Regions from separate parts of the Gordonia jacobaea genome, predicted to be linked through region 1. Evidence: predicted binding sites of a transcription regulator. Region 1 holds the regulator's gene; each other region holds the start of a gene.

Region 1 (3,522 bases):
TACCCCGCGCATCACCTTTTCTCTGCTGAACGGCTCGGTCACACCGTTGCGCTTCACGACTGCCAGAACAGCACTCTCGACTGTGGAGAACCGCCGCCCGCACTCGCTACACGCGCGACGACGCCGGATCGCCTGCCCCTCATCGGCGACACGCGAATCGACGACCTTGGTGTCTTCGTTCTTGCAAAACGGGCAGCGCATGTAGTCCTCGTGCAGATCTCGGGACGCAGCGGCTCCGTCGGTCTGGCTCGGTCCGATCGTCTGACGACCGGCGGAGGCGAGACCGCAGCGGTGACCGTGTCGGTTTCCGACTGGACCCTGTGACATCGAGAATACCGCCAGCGCTCAGCGGTACGCGGGTGTGACAAGCGGTTGGCCAACGCGCAGCCCACTCGACGGCAGATCGTTGAGGTCGATGATCTCGTCGATGACGGTCTGACGCGGCACATCAGGCGCGACGCGTGCGGCGATCGAGCTCAGCGATTCGCCGGAACGCACGTGGACCACCTGCGTGGAGGTCGACGACGGCATGCTCGCCCGCTGGTAGTCGGCGCCGACGGTCCCGACCACCCACACGGTCAGTGCCAACCCGACTCCCGCGAGTACCGCCAAGAACGCTGCCCGGCGCCGACGGGCAGCCACCAGCTCGCCGACGCCACCGGCGCATCGCGTGCCCGCTGGCCGCGTTGAGGTTCCGTGATCGAACGCGATCCGACGCCGAGGTTGCGGCATGACGTCTGCGCCGGCGGTCCGTCGGGACTCAGTCGTTCGAACGTGCCCCGCCACACGTAGCTCGTCGCTACGCACGGGATTCGACGGTGCACGTCCACTGACCACCGTGGCGCGGTGAACTCGGGGACGCGTCGTCGATGCAGGTCGCGGCGTTGCAGATCGGGTGGTCGGCGGTGTTGCCGCGGATGCACTCGACGTGCTGGGAATCGTGCGGGTCACCGGGTTGGTCATCAAGCTGGTCATCGCTACCTCCAATGGTCGATCAAGCGTTCGATGAACTGATGTTCGAGTTCTACCAGAGGGGTCCGACAAAGTCCTGCGACACGTCGAACAAATGTTTGATGTTGTCAGTGGCCTCCGCTACTGTCGGCGCCAGACGATGGAAGAAAGACGCACCCCACCCCGCTTCACAACAGCACCCGGTTCACAACAGCACCCGCTTCACACATCAGGAAGGACGGAACCGATGACAGAGAAGTCACGACGCGGCCCGTCGTCGCCCAAGGGCAACGGTCGCAGCGTCGAAGGCAAGAAGAGTGGAGGCGGCGAGGAGGCACCGATCCATCCGGCCGTCGCCGAGGCAACACTCACCGATCGCCAGCGTGGCGTCCTCGATGTGATCCGAAAGTCGGTGCGCGAGCGCGGGTATCCGCCGAGCATCCGAGAGATCGGCGACGCCGTCGGCCTCACGTCCACGTCATCGGTCGCACACCAGTTGCGCACCCTCGAGCGCAAGGGCCTGTTGAAGCGCGACGCCAACCGTCCGCGGGCGGTCAACGTCTCCGAGGCTCCCGACGCACATCACTCCGATGCCATCAACGGAGATCTCCCGACCCCCACGTTCGTTCCGGTACTCGGCCGCATCGCGGCGGGCGGTCCGATTCTCGCGGAGGAGGCGGTCGAAGACGTCTTCCCGCTTCCGCGTGAGCTCGTCGGTGAGGGCTCGTTGTTCCTGCTCCGCGTCGTCGGCGAATCGATGATCGACGCCGCGATCTGCGACGGCGACTGGGTTGTCGTGCGTCAGCAGAATGTCGCCGACAACGGCGACATCGTCGCAGCGATGATCGACGGCGAGGCGACGGTGAAGACCTTCAAGCGCAAAGACGGCCACGTCTGGCTGATGCCGCACAATCCGCTCTTCGATCCGATCCCCGGAGACGACGCCGCCATCCTCGGCAAAGTCGTCACGGTGATGCGCCGGGTCTGATGCGCGGAACGGGCCCCGCAGGTCGCTGACCAGCGGGGTCTGCGTCAGCCGTCGAGTTGCTCGGCAGCTGCGCGTCGGGCGAGTGCCGGACTCGAGGTGGCAAGTGCGGCAGCGGCGGCAGCCCGGCACTGCTCCATCGTCGCCGTCGACAGCTTCGCCCCGACTGCGGGCGTCGCCGCCGGAGCCGCCGACAGCGAGGTGACTCCGAGCCCGACGAGCACACATGCGAGCGACGGGTCGGCCGCGGCCTCGCCACAGACTCCGACGGGTTTGCCCTGCTGGGCGCCGGCGGTCGCAACCTGCGAGATGAGTGCGAGCACCGCCGGTTGCCAGGGGTCGGTGAGTTCGGCGAGTTCTGCCGACATCCGGTCGGCGGCCATCGTGTACTGGGTGAGGTCGTTGGTTCCGATCGACACGAAGTCAACCTCGGCCAGAATCGCGGGCGCCAGGATCGCCGCTGCCGGGATCTCGATCATCACGCCTGCCGTCAGACCACGCTGACGGACGAGTTCGGCGAACTGTGCGGCCTCCGCGGCCGTGGCGATCATCGGTGCCATGACCCACGGCGTCGTGCCGGACTCCTCTGCCGCGCGCGCAATCGCGTCGAGCTGAGTTCGCACGATGTCGGGGTGGTCGTCGCCGATGCGGTTGCCTCGCACGCCTAGTGCGGGATTCGCCTCGTCCGGGTGCTCGATGAACGCCAGCGGCTTGTCCGACCCGGCGTCGAGCGTCCTGATGACGACTTTTTGGCCCGCGAACGCCTCGAACACGTCGCGGTACAGCCGCGTCTGCTCGTCCACATCGGGCTCATCCGCCCTGTCGAGAAACGCCAACTCGGTGCGGAACAGCCCGATGCCCTCGACTGGTGCATCGGCAGCGCTGCGCGCGGAGACGCCGTCGGCAACATTCGCGAGGATGGCGACGGCGGTGCCGTCGGCAGTCCGGCCGGGGCCACGCCACGCAGCAACAAGCGCGGCCTCCGCAACGCTGCGCTCGACGAGTTCACGCGCTTCGGACCCCTCTGGTTCGACGGTGATCGACCCCGCGCCTCCGTCGAGCAAAACCATTGTGCCGCTGGTGATCTCACTCAGTCGCGCCACAGCGACCACGCACGGGATGCCCAACTGCCGCGCGATGATGGCGGTATGACTGGTCGGTCCGCCGAGACGCGTGGCCAGCCCGACGATCACCGCGGGATCGAGCCCAGCGGTATCCGCGGGAGCGAGGTCGTCAGCGAAGAGAATCGACGGGTGACTCGGCGTCGGAATTCCCGGCTCCGGCTGGCCGAGCAACTCGGCGACCACTCGGTCACGAACGTCGTTGAGGTCGGTGATCCGCTCTGCCATCAACCCGCCGAGTTTGGCGAACATCTCGGAGAACTGCGCCGTGGCCGCGACCGCGGCGGCGGGCGCCGACGCGCCCTTCGCGACACGCGATTTCGCCGCACCGATCCATCCCCGATCCTCGGCCAACCCGGCGGTCGCAGCAAGGACCTCGGCCGCAGCTCCCGACGCGTGTGATGCGCGATGACGCAGCCTGCCCGCGACGACTGCCGCGGCGGCGACGAGGCGTTCCGCCTCCGC
Region 2 (3,522 bases), on a different contig from region 1:
CCCGCGATGCCGCGCGCACCGACCTCGCGCCCACCGACTTCACGTACAGCCTCGGCAAGGGCCGTCAATTCGTAGTCTTCGGCGACCGGCGCCGAGAATCCCCGCTCGCTGCGGAGCATTTCCCACCCGCGCGGCACGGTGATGCGTCGTGCATGCTCGTCACACAGATCCCACGAGTGCGGCTCATCCGACGTGGCGAGAGGACCGATGACCGCCGTCGACTCGGCGTACACAAAGGTCAGGGTCGCAACCGCCGACCGGGAGCAAGCCGGGCGGCAGCATTGTCGGGGAAGCTTCACAGCAGAAAGATTAGTCCCACGCCCCGGCGAACGGTGTTTCGACACGCGGCGCGAGGTCTGACATGGGGAGCGAGGGCCGACACGCGGCGCGACGCCTCCGAGTCGACACCGGTGGGTGGAGACTTACAATCTCGGCATGCGTATCGAACGGCGGCGCGCAACGCGCGATCGAGGCCAGGGTTCGCCGGTGCGCTCCTCGGAGAACCGGGTGTCCGATATGCGGCTCTCGGCTGTGCACGCAGCGCGTCGAGCACGCCGCGACCGACGGGGCCGGGGGCTGCGCTCCCCGCTGTTGCCGCAGGGCGTGCCTGCGTGGCGCAGCAAATCGGACGAATTCGACACGGTTGTCCTCGAGGCGTTCGCGGAGATAGATGCTCGCTGGCACGACGAGCTCTCGGGACTCGACATCGCCGTCGACGAAATCCCACGTCTGCTGCCGCGTGACCCCGAAACCGTGCAGTGGCCCGACGAGGTGACCGCCGACGGAGCCGTCCCGCTTGCGCGTCTGATGCCCGCGGGGGTCGATGTCCACGGAGCGCCGACGAGGGCGCAGATCATCCTGTTCCGCCGGCCGCTGGAGAGCAGGGCGAAGAAGGGCGAGGACCTACTCGATCTCGTTCACGAGGTCTTGGTACAGCAGGTCGCAACACACCTGGGTCTCGACGAGGACATCATCGACCGGGGACCCGAGTAAACCGTCAGATGATGCCGCGCTTGAGGCGGCGACGCTCACGCTCTGACAGGCCGCCCCAGATCCCGAAACGCTCATCGTTGTGCAGGGCGTACTCGAGGCACTCGGCCTTCACCTCGCAGCCCTGGCAGATGCGCTTCGCCTCGCGGGTGGAGCCGCCCTTCTCGGGGAAGAACGCCTCCGGATCGGTCTGCGCGCACAGCGCGCGATCTTGCCATTGGTCTTCGATTGCGTCGAACAAGCCCTCGAAGTCGTTGGGCACCAAGGAAAGATGACGACGCTGCGAGTTCTCGTCAGCGCCGAGCGAAACCTCAGGTGTCCCGATCAACGAATCATCAACGGGCCCAAGGGTTGTGTAGTTCGCATCCCCACTCAACGGGGACGCGATCTCTGAATGTCCGTGTGGTTCAAGGGGATTGCCGATCGCGTTGTCGAATGCCATCGTCGGCGCCTCCTGCCTGGGAAGTCGTTGTTCTCTGTCGTCACAGCGGCGCGGCATCGGTGCCACACCACCACTCATACCCGTACATTCTCGATCTTCACCAAGTGTCCGGCGCGATCTGGCACCACCACGGTGTCCGATCAACCTTTCCGAATTCGAACAAGTGATCGAACTTCGTTGCGATGCACCGATTCTCGATCTCGAACCAGAAATGACACTGATGTGATTAGACACGCCAGAGACGTGTCCGGTCAAGTTGAATCAAAATATTCCTTAATACCATCGACCGACAAGAACTCCCCGTAAGACACGAGTTGTGTTGCGCGGACGCATCAATGTCACATCAGATGCGAATGGCGGGCGCGGCGTCGTGGTCCATGATATCGACTCGATCCCGACTCACTAGAGTGGGTCGTTGTGAAGGTGACGGTACTCGTCGGCGGTGTCGGCGGCGCACGATTTTTGTCCGGGGTCCGCGAACTGCTCGGTCCGACGCCGTTTCCGGTCGCCGCGGGCGACTCGGCATCGAGCAACGGAAACGAGATCACCGCGGTGGTCAACGTCGGTGACGACGCATGGATGCACGGCGTGCGCATCTGTCCCGACCTCGACACCTGTATGTACACGCTCGGCGGTGGAATCGACCCGGAACGCAGTTGGGGTCGAGCCGACGAGTCGTGGCACGCCAAGGAGGAACTGGCCGCATACGGCGCAGACCCGGACTGGTTCGGACTCGGCGACCGCGACCTGGCGACGCATCTGATCCGCACCCAGATGCTCGATGCGGGCTACCGGCTCGCCGATGTGACCGCCGCACTGTGTCGGCGATGGCAGCCCGGCGTGCGACTACTGCCCGCAACCGACGAACGTCACGAGACACACGTCGTCGTCGCCAAACCCGATGGGAGCGAAGGCGAACGCGTCGCGATCCATTTTCAGGAATGGTGGGTCAAACACCGTGCGCAGATCCCGACCTTCGGGTTCGCACAGGTCGGGTCGGACGACACCGCACCGGCACCAGGGGTCGCCGAGGCAATCGCCGACGCCGACATCATCCTGCTCGCGCCGAGCAATCCCGTGGTCAGCATCGGGGCGATCGTCAGCGTTCCCGGCATCCGGAGCGCGTTACGCACCACGTCGGCGCCCGTGGTCGGCATCTCCCCGGTGATCGACAATCGTCCGCTGCGGGGAATGGCCGACGAGTGCCTGTCGGTCATCGGCGTCGAGTCGTCCGCTGAGGCGATCGCCGCCCACTACGGCGCCCGCAGCGGCAACGGAATCCTCGACGGGTGGCTGATCGCCGAGGGCGACACCGCACACGTCGACGGCATCGCCATCGGGACGGCGCCTCTGCTCATGACCGACCCGCAGACCACTGCCGTGATGGTCCGTGACGCGTGCGCCCTCGTCGGCGTCGACATTCCGCGGGCTGCGCACCCCGACGCGGCCGGAGACGCTCGATGACGGCCGACGCCGGCGCAGCGTCGCGAGGCGGAGCACTCCGCGACCACCGGGCCCCCGCGGCTCTGGAGATCATCCCGGTCACCGGTCTGCCCGAGTTCGACACCACGACCGACCTCGCAGCGGAGATCACACGCCGCGCCCCGTGGTTACGCGACGACGATGTCGTCGTCGTCACCAGCAAGGTGTTCTCCAAGACCGAGGGTCGGATGATTCCGGCGCCCACCGACCTCGACGAGCGTGATGCGCTGCGGCGCAAGCTGATCGACGCCGAGTCCGTGCGCGTCCTCGCGCGCAAGAACCGCACGTTGATCACCGAGAACAAACTCGGCCTCGTGCAGGCCGCCGCGGGCGTCGACGGCTCCAATGTGCCGACCGACCAGATCGCTCTGCTCCCCGAGGACCCCGACGGCAGCGCACGACTGTTGCGCGAAGCCATCGCGAGACTCACGGGTCACCACGTCGCTGTCATCGTCACCGACACGATGGGCCGCGCCTGGCGTACCGGACAGACCGACGTCGCGATCGGTGCGTCGGGAATCGCCGTGAGCCACCCCTACGAGGGCGGCGAGGACTCGTACGGCAACCCGTTGATCGTCACCGACATCGCCGTCGCCGACGAGATCGCG
Region 3 (3,522 bases), on a different contig from region 1:
CCACAGTACCCCACTTTCCACCACTTTCCACCCCTTCCACCCCCTGAAGTCGCCATCCAAAACTATTACTGCAGGTCAACACGGATAAACACGGTGGTGGATGACACCACGCGCCGCGTGTCCCAGCCCGCCATTCGTGTGTCTAGAAGGACGAAACAGCATCAAAGTGACTGATGGGAGCCAGTTTTATGCCCGGGTGGGGAGATGTGGGGAAGGCGGTGGGGCGCTGTGGGGACCGCGGTGGGGCGGCGTGGGGAATCAGGGGCCGCACAGCTGGCGGCGGCGTCGCGGGAGCTCCGGAGTGGGCGGTCCGATCAGGCAGACCCGAGCGATAGGTGCATGGCCCGGCAGAAGGCAGGGTTAGAGGCGAGGTGGCCGGCCGGCCGATGCGGACACAGCGTGCTCACCCGCATACGACAGCAGGGCAACACATTGGTGCGATGTGTTGCCCTGCTGTTTGTGAGATCTGACTATCTCAAGGAGCGGTGGAGGCGTGAATGTGTGTCTTATCGAAGGCAGTGGGTGCTGCAGCACACACACATCCTTCGATACGACACACATGTGACGGAAAGGAGGCGCCTGATCAATCAGGCGCCTGGGTCACTCCTGGTCGAAGCGGCGGTTGAACCGTTCTTCCATGCGCTCGGTGAACTTGCGCTTGCCTGCCTGCCGCGCGGGGGCGTCGGCGGGTGCCGAATTCTCGGGAGCCGAGCGGCCACCGCCCCACAGAGCGAGGAGGCCTGCGCCGAACATCACGAGAAATCCGATGAGGCTGACGACGGGAAGCCCGGCGACGCTGAGGCCCACCAATGGGCCGACGACGAGCAGCACAAGACCCACGACGAAGACCGCCGCCGCCTGAAGACGACGACGACCCGACGACCGGCCAAGCCGCCGACGCTTCACGCTGGACGCGAACTTCGGGTCCTCGGCGTAAAGAGCACTTTCGATCTGTTCGAGCATGCGCTGCTCGTGCTCCGAGAGTGGCACCGACCCTCCTTACTACGTTGCCGATTCACACATCAACGAGATTGTGGCGACCGCGGACGCCAGTCTCGTGACATGTGTTCGCGGCTTACTGCTTCCATGATACGAGGTGATTGCAAGCGCGACCACCATAACCACCCGACCGTCACATCGAAGCCGCCAATAGCGACAATTCGGGACCTGTGATCACGTCGGGTGAAATGACCGCCAATCAGAATCGCCGTACGGGCGCCGTCGGCCGCGAAGCGCGAACCGCAGGCGCGGACGAGCCGATGAATCAGGCGATGTGGTCGTAGCCGTAGTCGGACCGGTCGACCGCTTGGTGCGCAAGCTTTCCCTGTTCGTAGGCGACGATGATGTCTTCGACGGCGTCGAGAAACGACAACACGCGGGAGCGGAGCGCCACGACCGCCGAACCCTCGACGGAGCGACGCAGGCCCGACTCGATCTCCATGCGCACAGACGACATCCGGGCAAACGCCTCGGCGAACTCTGCCAGATCAGGAACGGCCGACGAGATCCGTGACCACGCATTTGGGGACACGCGTCGAGATGCTCGCTTCGCGGGTGGTTCGTAGACCGCGAGTGCCGCTCCTGCCGCCCGCAGCGCCGCCAAGTAGTACTGGCGGAACCGTTCGGCGTCGTCTGGCACGCCGTCGGCATTCTCGACCAGGATCTCTGCGCGATCGAGGAGGTCGCGAGCACGCACGACGACCATCGGGTCGATCTCCGGACGCACCACTGCACCTCGCCGTGCGTGACGCACTGTGCCGCGCGTCGGCCTATGGACTGCCATCTCGCGCTCCCTTCGGTGTTGCGTCCGCTCGACACCCGAGCGGCTTCCACGTTCCTGTGTGACCGAGTCGTTCCTGTGTGACCAAGTCGTTCCTGCGCAATTAAGTCCCGGTACGGTCCGGCGATGCACGCTTCCCTCGTCCGTCGCCGGACCGCCCAGACTGTCGTGGGTGACGCAGAACGGCTTGCGGAGGCACGTTCATCGAACACCCGTTCGACATATTCAATATAGCTAGAACGGCGACACTCTTCAAGAGGAGATGTGGCCCCATTCCCGACAGCAGAAGCGTAGAACTCGGTACCGACATTCCCGATCGGCTGCGGCCTGCCAGGAACGCGACGCGCGCGGCGGACTGCGGGAGGAAGGACAACGAGCAGTTGGCGACCCGACTCGTTCGGTTGACCGGCCAGGACTCCCCGGCCTGGCTCGACGCTGCCCTGAATGTCTACGTGACCGCGATGGACTACCCGCGTGGCACCGAGCACCACCGGGTTCCGCTCTGGCGCGAACACATCGCCCGACGCGGGTGGACCGCATACGCGGCGCTGACGGCCGTCTCCCCCGACATCCGGCTCGACCCCGACGCGGAGCGTCGACGTATCGGCCCTCCGGTGTCGCCGTCCGGGCACGAGATCATGGTCGGCATCGCCTACGGCTATCGCGGCGCCGACGACCAGTGGTGGAATCACCAGCTCAGAACCGGTCTCCGACTGTCCGGCTGCGACCGCGACACCATCGAACGCATCGCAACCAACTACTTCGAACTCACCGAACTCCACGTCCACCCGACCGCTCAGGGCCACGGCATCGGCGAATGGTTGCTGACCGCACTGCTGAGCGACCGTCAAGAAGACCACGTCCTGCTGTCCACCCCGGAGATTCCCGCCGAACGAAATCGGGCGTGGTCCCTCTACCGCAGGATGGGCTTCGACGATGTGCTGCGCCACTTCACCTTCACCGGCGACCCACGACCCTTCGCTTTCCTCGGTCGACGACTCCCGCTCGACGCGGCTACCGAACCTCTTACAGGCACGCCACCAGCGGCGGCGCGGTGAGCCGCCGAGGCGGCTCCGGCCATAAGCCCCGGCACGACGCCGTTGTCGTGGGTGCAGGTCACAACGGCCTCATCGCGGCCGCCTACCTCGCCCGCGCGGGACGTTCGGTGCTCGTCGTGGAACGCGACGACATCCCGGGCGGCGCCGTTTCGACCGTCGAACGCTTTCCGGGCTATCGAGTCGATCGCGGATCGTCGGCACATCTGATGATCCGACACTCCCCGATCATCGACGAGCTCGACCTCTCTGCGCACGGTCTGCGCTATATCGACTGCGACCCTTGGGGTTTCGCACCCGCGACGCAGGACGGACCACCGTTGGTGTTCCGCACCGACCTCGACGCGACCTGCGCGTCGATCGCCGCCGCGTGCTCAGACGCCGACGCGGACGCCTACCGACGATTCGTCGACGTGTGGGGTCCGCGGTCGCGAGCTGTGCTCGACGCGTTCAACTCGCCGGCAACGCTCCCCCGGTTCGGACGGGCATTCACCGGTATCGGCAACACCGCCCACACCGCCCGTACCGGGTTCATAGGTCGACGTGCGGGGTCGCTCATGTCGGCGACCCAGGAACTGATGATGTCCGGCGACGCCCTCCTCGATCGCTGGTTCACCTCCGAACGACTCAAAGCAGCTCTCGCCTGGTTCGGCGCGCAATCGGGTCCGCCGATGAACGCGCCGGGTA
Region 4 (3,522 bases), on a different contig from region 1:
ATCCCGCGGCATGGCAGAAGATGATCATGTTTGCCATCGGGATCACCTTCTTCTGTTACGGCGCATCGCTGTATATGACTTCGGCGCTTGGCAATTCGCCCTACGACGCAGTGGCGCCGATCATCGTCGACCACTCGAAAATGCCGTATCGCGCGGTGCGAACATGTCAGGATTTGGTCTTTGTTGTGCTTGCGGTGATCTTCCACGGCACGATCGGTGCAGGCACCGTGGTCACCGCTTTCTTTACCGGACCGCTGATCGAGACCTTCACCGAGAAGGTGAACAAACCGTTGATGCGAAAGGACCTTACGGCCGCCAGTGCGAAAAAATCACGCGTGGTGATGGGACGATCACACTTCTGACGTCAGGCAACCACACCCCACCGTCACCGATTCACGCTACGGTGTAAATGCGGGGCCGACGGTTCCGTCCGTGGGGGGACGAGTCGTACAACTGTGAAATGGAAGGCAGGACATGACCGAATATGTCGTAGCGATCAGTTTTCCGGAGAACTCAACGACCTACGAGGTGTACAACACCATCACCAACTCCGGCTCTTCGGTCGGACTGGTTGCCGCGGCGATCGTGCAGCGTGACGACGCGGGTCATCTGACGATCACAGAGGGTGGCGATGTCGAGTCCGGCGACGCCACGGTTGGCGGGTCTTTGATCGGCATGCTGATCGGCGTGCTCGGTGGCCCACTCGGTGTTCTGCTCGGATTCGGTCTCGGTGCAGCAGGCGGCGCGCTCGTTGATGCCAGCCGCTCCGACGACCTCGACGACGCGATCACGGAGTTCGGCAAGACTGTTCGCCCCGGCGGCAACGCCATCATCGCGCAGACCGACGAGGCCGACACCGCAGCGCTCGACGCCCTGGTGACCAAGTACGAAGGTGCCATCGTGCGTCGCCCGCTCGACGAGGTTCTGGCCGAGCTCGAGGCTCAGCAGGACGCTGCAGAGGCTGCAGCAGAGGCCGCTCGTAAGAAGCTCCACGACGAGAAGAAGGCTGAGAAGAAGGAGAAGCGCGAAGAGCGCGTCGAAAAGCTGAAGGCGAAGTTCTCCTGAGCTGACACTCCTACTGCTTGAGCGAGACCCTTTCGACGACGCGTCGAAGGGGTCTCGTTCTGTTTGTGGCGGGTTTGGGTATTGGCGAATCGTGTTGCGGCAGTAGGGACTTCCTCGGGCGGGCGATGTCGGCGACCTGGTGTGTGCAGATGAGCGATCCGGCGGGAGCCTTAAGCGCATATGGACTTTTCGATCAACTAGTCGGCTGAGTCGGTCACACGAATTATGTTGTCGTACAAGCGGAGTGGGTGCGGATTGCGTCTGGCGCGGGAGTATCCACAGATTCGATCTTGTGTTCGAGATTTCCTCGACGCTGTCGGTATTGTCGGGTAGTGTAGAACACATATTCGACACGACGTGGGGCGGGGGTGGCGGCACGTGAACAGCAAAGATCTTGGGACCGGCGGCGCGCCTTCGGCTTTGGCGACTGCTGCGGTGGGTTCTGCGGATGCGGTGGTGGCGGAGAAACTGTCGCGGCTTGCCGCGGTGCTGGATGAGTTGGCTGCGGTCGATGTGTCGCTGGTATCCGATGCCGCGCTGGTGGAAGCCACCGTGGAGGCCGAACGGCTGGCGTTGCGGACTGCGGGTGCGGTGACGGATCGCTTGATTGTGGAGGCGTCTGACCGGGATCTGCCCCGCGCCCTGGGTTTCCGCGATGTTCGCAATTTCATGGGGCATGGTCTGCACATTGGCGATCCGGCGGCGCGGCATCGGGTGATCGCTGCGACTGGCTCGTTCACCACGATCTGCGGCGACCGACTACCACCCGCATGCCCGACGTTGGCCGGCTATGTGGTCGAGGGCCGCGTCGCGGGCGCGCACGTCCGGGCGGTGCTCGAGGTGCTGGAGGCAATCCCCAGTGAAGTGTCGGCCGAGACAACAGCCGCCGCCGAAGCACAGATGGCCGGCTATGCGGTCCAATTCACGCCCGCCGAAATCACCAATTTGGGTTCACGGTTACTTGCCCATCTGGATCCGGATGGGACGCTGACCACCTCGAAAGACCGCAAACGCCGACGCCGCCTGTGGGTGAACCGGCAGAACGCGCAACTTATGTCGCGGTTGACTGCCGATCTCGATCCGATCGCCCGCGCCCGCCTGGACACGGTGTTGGATGCGTGGGCCAAACCGGGCATGAATAACCCGGATGATCCGGAGTCGCCGGTCGGTCCGATCACCACGGCAAATGCTGAACAAGTCGCGGCCGCGGCTCTACGTGATCAGCGCTCGCCTGCGCAACGCAACCACGACGCCTTCTCCGCACTACTCGGCCAGGTGTTGGAATCCGGCATGCTCGGCAACACTCACCGCGGGTTACCGATCCAGGTCATCGTCACCACCAGCCTGCACGAACTCGAAGCCCAGGCGGGGATCGCACAGACCACGTCCGGCACACTGCTGCCGATCGGCGATGTAATCGACATGGCCGCCTCTACCGGAGCGAGCCAGTATTTGGCGGTGTTCGGTGACCACACCAGCATCCCGCTCTACCTGGGTCGGTCGAAACGGATCGCGTCGCTGGGGCAACGGTTGGCGTCGTTCGCCTCGCCGGGCGGGAAGATGTGTTCGGCACCGGGTTGTAATCAGCCCGCTTCACGGGTGCAGATGCATCACGCCGCGAAAGACTGGGCTGACGGCGGACTCACCGATATCGATCAACTCGTCCCGGCGTGCGATGTGCACAATCGGCGGGTCGGTCCGAAACCCGGCCAGTTCACCACCCGGATGATCACCGACGGCCCCGACACCGGACGGGTTGCGTGGCGATTGAACGCCAAGCCGGGTATGCCGGAGAATCCCGAACGCATCAACCGCATCGCGGACGTCAAAGCCGACTTCCGCGACTACCTCGCGGCCGAACACGCCAGCAACGACGCTGCTGCAGCCGCAGCACGCGCGGCTGGTACCGGGTTCGACACAGACACAACCGTTACCGGGATTGTGTTGCCGCACTTGGTGCCCAACCCGCCCAGCGGGCGGATCGAGCGCGCACTGGCGGGCAGGGTGCCTGTCGGCGATACCCCAACCCTCAGCAGGCGGGTCGACATCCGATGGAACCTCCCCAGGCCACTCGAACTCGACCCCGACCCGCCCACAGACCCCAACCCATCAACGGGCCCGGCCCCACCAGCCAGCCCCATCGCACCCCACGGCGCCGACCCGCCAGACAGCCTCGGCCCACCGTTGGCCGACGCAGCCTAACCGGCTGCGGCGACCATGTCGACACGCTGAACTATCCGGACGCAACGTCGAATCTGGTTGTGCCGCAACCCGTCTACACCCCGCCACCACAGCCGGTGGCGGGGCAGACGCGGTTGAGCAGATCTGGTTGAGGCGACGGATGGAAGCGGGAACGGCCTCAGGACCCAGAGGTAGCGCGAGATTCGCGAAGCTCGGCCGCGTCGTCGATGGCTGTGCGCAGTCGTCGAACTGCTTCGCGAAGTGTGTCGGGTTGCA

The links. The regulator LexA, encoded in region 1, represses DNA repair genes until DNA is damaged. The targets are predictions, from matches to a motif close to CGAACANNTGTTCG.
Region 2: cofD (2-phospho-L-lactate transferase) is a predicted target of LexA. The motif match lies at 1,589-1,602, and genes of this name have one in related genera.
Region 3: ACRVY7_RS20035 (SAV_6107 family HEPN domain-containing protein) is a predicted target of LexA. The motif match lies at 1,986-1,999, and genes of this name have one in related genera.
Region 4: ACRVY7_RS15340 (HNH endonuclease signature motif containing protein) is a predicted target of LexA. The motif match lies at 1,402-1,415, and genes of this name have one in related genera.

What each region holds. Positions count from the first base shown of each region.
Region 1 covers NZ_CBDRLS010000003.1:137,338-140,859, reverse strand. Annotated here, with positions in the region: partial or broken gene nrdR (transcriptional regulator NrdR) at 1-201, opposite strand, end outside; gene ACRVY7_RS11465 (LysM peptidoglycan-binding domain-containing protein) at 346-975, opposite strand; gene lexA (transcriptional repressor LexA) at 1,292-1,939, shown strand; gene ptsP (phosphoenolpyruvate--protein phosphotransferase) at 1,984-3,522, opposite strand, start outside.
Region 2 covers NZ_CBDRLS010000004.1:381,691-385,212, reverse strand. Annotated here, with positions in the region: gene ACRVY7_RS15950 (DUF3499 domain-containing protein) at 1-299, opposite strand, end outside; gene ACRVY7_RS15945 (metallopeptidase family protein) at 517-993, shown strand; gene ACRVY7_RS15940 (WhiB family transcriptional regulator) at 998-1,255, opposite strand; gene cofD (2-phospho-L-lactate transferase) at 1,850-2,896, shown strand; gene ACRVY7_RS15930 (coenzyme F420-0:L-glutamate ligase) at 2,893-3,522, shown strand, end outside.
Region 3 covers NZ_CBDRLS010000006.1:194,895-198,416, forward strand. Annotated here, with positions in the region: gene ACRVY7_RS20030 (SCO2097 family morphological protein) at 601-990, opposite strand; gene ACRVY7_RS20035 (SAV_6107 family HEPN domain-containing protein) at 1,265-1,783, opposite strand; gene ACRVY7_RS20040 (GNAT family N-acetyltransferase) at 2,161-2,838, shown strand; gene ACRVY7_RS20045 (phytoene desaturase family protein) at 2,835-3,522, shown strand, end outside.
Region 4 covers NZ_CBDRLS010000004.1:264,751-268,272, forward strand. Annotated here, with positions in the region: gene ACRVY7_RS15330 (YczE/YyaS/YitT family protein) at 1-362, shown strand, start outside; gene ACRVY7_RS15335 (DUF1269 domain-containing protein) at 475-1,065, shown strand; gene ACRVY7_RS15340 (HNH endonuclease signature motif containing protein) at 1,444-3,267, shown strand; gene ACRVY7_RS15345 (aminotransferase-like domain-containing protein) at 3,425-3,522, opposite strand, start outside.